Regions from separate parts of the Rhodococcus sp. NPDC059969 genome, predicted to be linked through region 3. Evidence: riboswitches for the same ligand, from Rfam matches in the RefSeq annotation. Region 3 holds a riboswitch; each other region holds the start of a gene.
What was found. Region 3 has a riboswitch for cobalamin ahead of ACFWAD_RS21105 (ABC transporter substrate-binding protein). Riboswitches for the same ligand answer to the same signal wherever they lie in the genome.

Region 1 (2,265 bases), on a different contig from region 3:
TCGGTGCCGAACGCGAGCCACGAGCGCAGTGCCTTGTCGACCCCGGCTTCCGCGTCGAGCGTGTACGGAACGTGCAGCAGAGAGCACGACGTGGAGACGGCAAGCGTATCGACGCTCCCCAGCAGAGCGCCCAATGTGCTCAGTGCCGAGTCCAGATCCGATCGCCAGATGTTTCGTCCGTCGACCACTCCGGCGACGATTAGTTTGCGGGCGAGTTCAGGTACGGAGCCGATCGAATCCTGACCGGCCACCAGATCGACGGCAAATCCTTCGACGCCGGTCGAAGCAAGTGCAGGCAACGCGTCACGCAGCGAACCGAAGTACGACGCCAACAGAATCGACGGTCGCTCCGAAAGTGCCGAAAGCTGTTCGTACGCAGCGCGTGCCGCTTCGATCTCCTCGTCGGTGCGATCGCCCACGAGCGCCGGTTCGTCGAGCTGGACCCACCCTGCACCGGCCTTCACGAGCCGGCCGAGTAGGTCCGCATAGAGGGGGAGTAGCTCGTCGAGCCGCGAGAGCAGCGGCTCGTCTGTGCCGACAGCCTTCGAGAGCAGCAGGAAGGTAACCGGTCCGATGACGACCGGGCGGGCCGCAATGCCGTCGGAAAGCGCTTCTGCCAGTTCGGACAAGACCTTGGACGGGTCGAGTTCGAAAGTGGTGGACGGTGAGATCTCCGGCACCAGGTAGTGGTAGTTGGTGTCGAACCACTTCGTCATTTCCAGCGGCGCAATGGTGTCCGTCCCACGGGCAGCTGCAAAGTAGCGGTCCAACGGATCGGTGACGGGCGCGACGCGATCGGGTAGTGCGCCGAGAAGAACTGCGGTGTCGAGCATCTGGTCGTAGAAGGAGAAGGTGTTGACCGGGATTGAGTCGAGGCCCAGGTCACGGAGGTCGGCCAAGCCCTGCCGACGGAGGTCACGGGCCACGCTCTGCAAGGCGTCGGCGTCGATGCGCCCCGCCCAGTAGCTTTCGGTTGCCCGCTTGAGTTCTCGATGAGGACCGATGCGCGGTGAGCCCAGCACGGTCGAAGTGAATGTCGTTGTCACGGAGTTTCTCCAGATTGCCAATGCATTGATGGCCACTGCCGGCAGACGGGTACACCTCACGAGACCTCGAGTTTCGGCGGGCAGCACTGCCCGCACCGCACACGAGGTCCGATGGAGATCTACACGCCCATTCCACGAGGCGGTGGACCGTCGGGCACGGCGTGCCCGACACAGTCGGCAGGTCTTCGGACTCGCGGGCACTCGATCGAGTTGGATCGAACCTACTGGCCGTCGCTTCCCAGGCGGATGCCCAGTGCACATAAACGGCGGTCGTTCCTGCTTACCGCTGCGGGACAGTCCCGGATTTTCACCGGGTTCCCTCTCACTCCGACAGCTTGCGCTGACGGGGCTTCGACGCCGGGAACGGTCTTCGGGGCTCCTCATGACCGTGCCGGGCGAACCAGCTGCATCGACCAGCATAAGGCCAACCCTCCCTGAGCAGTCAAGGAGAGTCGACGAAGCACTAGGCGCGAGACATGTAGGAATTCGAGTCCGGTGGTACGCGCGGAAGATTCTCCGAGGAGCGCAGATTTTCCGCCATTTCCACGAGCAGATCCTGCGACGACGGTGAGAGGTCGACGACTCGCGAGGTGAGGTTTCGCAGGCGCACGTTGTGCAACTGTTCGAGCAGAGAAAGGTCAGCTTCGCCACCGGAGATGGCGGGCGGAGTGTGGTCGGACGGGGCGTAGAAGTAGTCCGGATGGACGTTGAAGAAGTGCGCGAGGGCGGCGACCACTTCCGGTGACGGATTGGTTCGGACGCCGGTGCGCAGTTGTGACAGATACGGAGTCGAAATGCGGCAACCGAACTCGGTCATGCCGCGAACGACCATCGCATTGGTGACGTGAAAGTCGGCAGTCTCGAACAGCGAGTTCAATCGATCGTTGAACTGGTTCGACATGAGACGCCCCTTCCCCGTTACACAGGCTCCGTCAATTCAATTAACTGCATCATAGCCAGTTATCGAACGATTAGCTGTTTCGGACTTGCGTGACCGGGTAGTTTTCTGGGCAAATCCCTAGGGTATAAGGTCCCTACTTTGAGTGATCTGGACAAATTGCCATCGATGAACGAGCGGCGAACTATTTGCCGGGAAGCGGGTTCTCTCCCGTTCTGATCAGAGCCAGCCGTTCGCCTCGGCGATTCTGACGGCTTCGGCACGGGTCGTGGCACCGGTTTTACCCATCGCGGCCGACAGATGATTTCGAACCGTTCCCGG
Region 2 (2,265 bases), on a different contig from region 3:
GCCGCGTCAGCGCCCGGATGGAAGGCCGTCGCGATGGTCTGTGCCGAACGCACCAACCGCGAACTCTCGAACAGGTCCGCGAGAGGGACCACGACAAACCGGTTCTGCTGCACAGCAGGGGTGGTCGCCATCAACGGCTGGGCACGGAGGAAGTCGATCTTCTGCTCGGCTGTCTTGTCGCCGTAGTCGATGACCACGATCGCCTGGGGTGCACGCTCGGCAACAGCTTCCCACGATGCGTCGATGTAGGGCTTTGTCCCTTCGGCGAAGATGTTCGAGACACCGGAGTATTCCGCGACCAATTGACCGACGCCGACTCCGCCGATTGTCGTCGGAACCTGGTCACCGCTGTCGTAGAAGAAGGTCGGCACCGGCGCTGCGTCCCCGACCGATGCGCGGACGGAATCGAGACCACTGCTGATCTCTTCGGCTACCTCGCGGGCCGAATCTTCGACGCCCAGGAGTCGACCGAGTTGTGTGTAGTCGTTCTCGAGCAATCCGATGTCGGGGAAACCGGTGCCACAGTATTCGGAGAAGAGGAAGGTGTTGATTCCTCGCTCGCCGAAGGCGTCTCGTGAACGCCCTTGCTTCTCGTTGAAGGCACTGGTCATTCCTCCGACCACGAAGTCGGGATCGACGTCGAGGACTTGCTCCATGCTGGGGAAGGTGTCGGAGAGACTGGGAATGCTGTTGAACTGATCGGCCGTCTCAGCAGTTGGTGGGTTGTCGCTGTACGCCCGACCGACAATCCGATCACCCGCGCCGATCTCGATAAGGGCTTCGGTGACGTGTCCGTTCAAGGACACGATGCGCTGCGGCGGCGAATCGAACGTCATCTCGCGATCGCAGTTGGTCACGGACACCGGCTGTGCGAAGGATTCCGCAGCAGACGCTGACTCTGATTCCTGGCCTTTGGAACAACCTGCCGAAACCAAGGCGACCGCAACAAGAACGGCGGCGGCACGGGACGGGGAGAACTGAAGTGACACGGGGACCTCGTAAGGGCTCTGAGCCACGAATGAGAATCCGACAGACAACTCCGCCCGCACGCTGATCCTCGGCCAGAGCTCCTGCTGGACTTCCTTTTCGTAGACCACGACGAATGGATGTCGCACACCGCGCGGTGGGTAATCGGGCTTGCCGACGCTCGGTGACTACCGAGAATCGACCTACCGTTGCGGGTCAGCGCCGGATTCGGACCGGCTTCCCCCACACGCGTGGCTTGCAAGTGCTTCGAGCAGTATGCATGACGTTTCCGATTCAAGACCAAACGCCCACTACAGTCGATCTGGCCAGACGCCCCCACACACCGGAGTTGATACATGACACGCTGGGCCCAAACCGTCGTTGCCCGGAAATGGTGGGTACTGAGCCTCGCGGTTCTGATAGTTCTCATCAGTGGAGTGTGGGGACTCGGAGTGTTCGGCAAGCTCAGCCAGGGCGGATTCATCGATCCGGGCAGCGACTCCGCGAAGGTCGCCGACATCATCGAGGACAATCTCGGACCGCAGACCCCGGACATCATCGCGATCTACTCACCCACCGACGGTAAGACCCTGGACGACATCGGGCCGGCGGTGACGGCCGCGGTCGACCAGTTCAAAACGGAAGTGCCGACGGCGTCGGTGAAGTCGTATTGGGGAACGGACGCGGCGGCCAAGGCCAGTCTGCTCTCGAACGACGGATCCATGGGCGCCGTTGCGATCACGTTGGCACCGGACTCGGGAGTCACGCCGGCCACTTTCGCCGATCTCTTGCCGAAGCTCGAAGTCGAAGGCGCCGAGGCACAATTCGCGGGCAACACCGTCGTCGGCGTCGCATTCAACACCAAACTCGAGAAAGACCTGGTTGTTGCCGAGGCCATCGCCATTCCGATCACTCTGGTGCTGCTGGTCTTCATCTTCGGCGGCGTCGTCGCTGCCGCGGTTCCGGTGTTCGTGGGCGTACTCAGCGTCCTGAGCGCATTGGCGGTTCTCCGGATCCTCACCTTGATCACCGATGTGTCCTCATTCTCGATCAACGTCGCTTCTCTTCTCGGGTTGGGACTGGCGATCGACTACGGACTCTTCGTGGTCGGCCGGTTCCGTGAAGAACTGAATTCAGGCTCGGATCCGGGAGCTGCTGCCCAGCGAACAGTTCTGACGGCGGGTCGCACCGTCATGTTCTCGGGTCTACTGCTGATCTGTGCGTTCAGCGGCATGCTCGTTTTCCCCCAGGCCGTCATCCGATCTCTGGGCTTCGGCGCGATCGCTGCGGTACTGAGCG
Region 3 (2,265 bases):
AGGCAATGGAGCGACCGAGCGACCATCTGCTGCGGATCACTGCTCGCTTGAGCGAGTCGACCGACGATCCGACCTGGTCACGCCCGAATGTAACCGTACGGATGAATCTCGGGCCGGCCTTCGACGACGCTTCGCGCGTGTACACGGTGCGTTCCTACGATTCAGCGAGCGGATCGATCGTCATCGACGTGGTCCTGCACGGACAGACCAGTCCGATGATGAGATGGGCGGCGGCGTTGACCGTCGGCGACACCTTCGGCCTCACCGGTCCGCGGCCACACTTCTTGATCCCTGATGTTCCCGGTCGACGTATCGCACTCTTTCTGGACGGCACCGCAATACCTGCGTTGCACTCGATCATCGAGCAGTTGCCTACCGACGTCGCCGGAATCGGCTGGGTCACAACAGATGACGAGGTCGCCTTCGCCGAACTACCCACCCTCCCCGGGCTGGAACTTCACCGCGTCAGGGTCGATCTCGCCGAGCCCGACGGCCCACTGACGACGCGGGCGCGCGAGCTCACCGATCCCGAGAGCTACGTCGTATGGGGCGCCGGTGAACGCAGTGAGATGCGCGCAATACGGAAGCACTTTCGCTCGACCGTCGGACTCGACAAGGACGACGTTGCGATATTCGGGTACTGGAAGCAGGGCATCAGCAACACCGAGATCGACCTCCGTCGACGCGAGAACTACGAGCGCATCCTCGCCGACGGCGGATCCCTGACCGACATCGACGACCTGGCCATCGAGATCTGATTGCCTCACACTGGCCGACCTGACCGGCAGTGCACTGCGGTGATAAGTTCCTCTGTGCCAGCAGACCTCCACACAGGGGGTCAGGGAATCCGGTGTGAATCCGGAACTGACGCGCAGCGGTGAGGGTGACCGCCCGGGCTTACGCCACTGGATGAGAATCTGGGAAGGCGCTCGGGTGGGGCGATCTCGAGTCCGAATACCGGCTGGCAGCAGGGGTCAACAGGCGCCTGTTCACACGGTAACGGGCTCCGCGTACGAGCCCCTGCGAGAACGAGATTCCATGCGTCTGTCCAGACTTCGCCTACCCGCCGCTGCCGTTGCAGCCCTGTTGGGCGCATCGTTGGTTGCCTGTTCCTCCGACGACAGTGGTGCCGAACAATCCAGCGCCTCAGTCCAGAATTGTGGCCGAGACGTCACGGTGGAGCGACCGATCGAACGGGCGATCGCGGTAAATCAACCGGCGGCCGAAATGCTGTTCGCGCTGGGAGTGCAGGACCGGATGGCCGGCTACGCCATGAGCGATGACGACGTCCTCCCCGAACTGCGCGAGGCGCGTGGTCAGGTGAAGGCCTTCGACACCGAGTTCCCGTCATTCGAGAGTGTCCTCGAACGCGAACCCGACATGGTCTACACGACCTTCAACTACACGTTCACCTCGGAAGGCATCGCCGACCGGACCAAGTTCACCGACCTCGGTGTCGCGACATATCAGTCTCCCAGCGAGTGCACCGGTCAGGATGCCGAGCAGAGCAAGGCCCTCACGCTCGACGACTTGTACGACGAAATCGACGACGTGGCAACACTGTTCGATGTCAAGGACAAAGGTGTCGAGCTCACCGAGAGTTTGAAGGATCGCGCGGCCACCGCCACGGCGGCACTGGGAGCCGAAAACGTAACGCTGGCGTGGTGGTACGCCGCCACGAAGACTCCGTACTTCGCCGGGTGCTGCGGTGCACCGGGAATCATGACCGACGCGGTGGGTGCGAAGAACGCCTTCGACGACAACAAGCAGTACTGGCCCGAAATCGGTTGGGAGAGTGTGCTCGATCGAGACCCGACCGTGCTGGTGCTCGCAGATCTCGACCGCGGTGGAGACGGCGACAGTGCCGCAGACAAGATCGCGTTCCTCGAATCGGACCCGGTCGCCAGCAAGCTCACCGCAGTGAAGAACAAGCGTTACATCATCCTCGAAGGCACGACGATGGATCCCTCGATCCGCAATGTCGGTGGCATCGAACAGCTCTCCGACGGGCTGCGCCAGTTGGGTGTGGTCTAGATGTCCGCGGAGATCAGAGAACTGGTGTGTCAGTGGGACGACCAGCAAGCGGCATACATCGCCGATCGCGAGAAGCGCTTCGACGTGATTCTCGACGTTCTCGAATTGCAGTACGCGCAGACACCCTTCACGGTCGTCGACCTCGCCTGCGGGCCGGGTTCACTGAGCGCCCGGATCCTCGAGAAGTTCGAGCACGCCGGCGTTGTGGGAATCGATTACGACCCGATGCTG

Region 1: linked by a shared signal. The riboswitch ahead of metE (5-methyltetrahydropteroyltriglutamate--homocysteine S-methyltransferase) and the one ahead of ACFWAD_RS21105 (ABC transporter substrate-binding protein) in region 3 are both predicted to bind cobalamin.
Region 2: linked by a shared signal. The riboswitch ahead of ACFWAD_RS15590 (ABC transporter substrate-binding protein) and the one ahead of ACFWAD_RS21105 (ABC transporter substrate-binding protein) in region 3 are both predicted to bind cobalamin.

The regions. Positions count from the first base shown of each region.
Region 1 is NZ_JBHWUF010000002.1:95,486-97,750, forward strand. Features, by position in the region: gene metE (5-methyltetrahydropteroyltriglutamate--homocysteine S-methyltransferase) at 1-1,046, opposite strand, end outside; cobalamin riboswitch at 1,205-1,406, opposite strand; gene ACFWAD_RS09355 (helix-turn-helix domain-containing protein) at 1,510-1,947, opposite strand; gene ACFWAD_RS09360 (response regulator) at 2,164-2,265, opposite strand, start outside.
Region 2 is NZ_JBHWUF010000004.1:383,362-385,626, forward strand. Features, by position in the region: gene ACFWAD_RS15590 (ABC transporter substrate-binding protein) at 1-989, opposite strand, end outside; cobalamin riboswitch at 1,105-1,251, opposite strand; gene ACFWAD_RS15595 (MMPL family transporter) at 1,323-2,265, shown strand, end outside.
Region 3 is NZ_JBHWUF010000008.1:34,860-37,124, forward strand. Features, by position in the region: gene ACFWAD_RS21100 (siderophore-interacting protein) at 1-758, shown strand, start outside; cobalamin riboswitch at 800-981, shown strand; gene ACFWAD_RS21105 (ABC transporter substrate-binding protein) at 1,039-2,034, shown strand; gene ACFWAD_RS21110 (class I SAM-dependent methyltransferase) at 2,035-2,265, shown strand, end outside.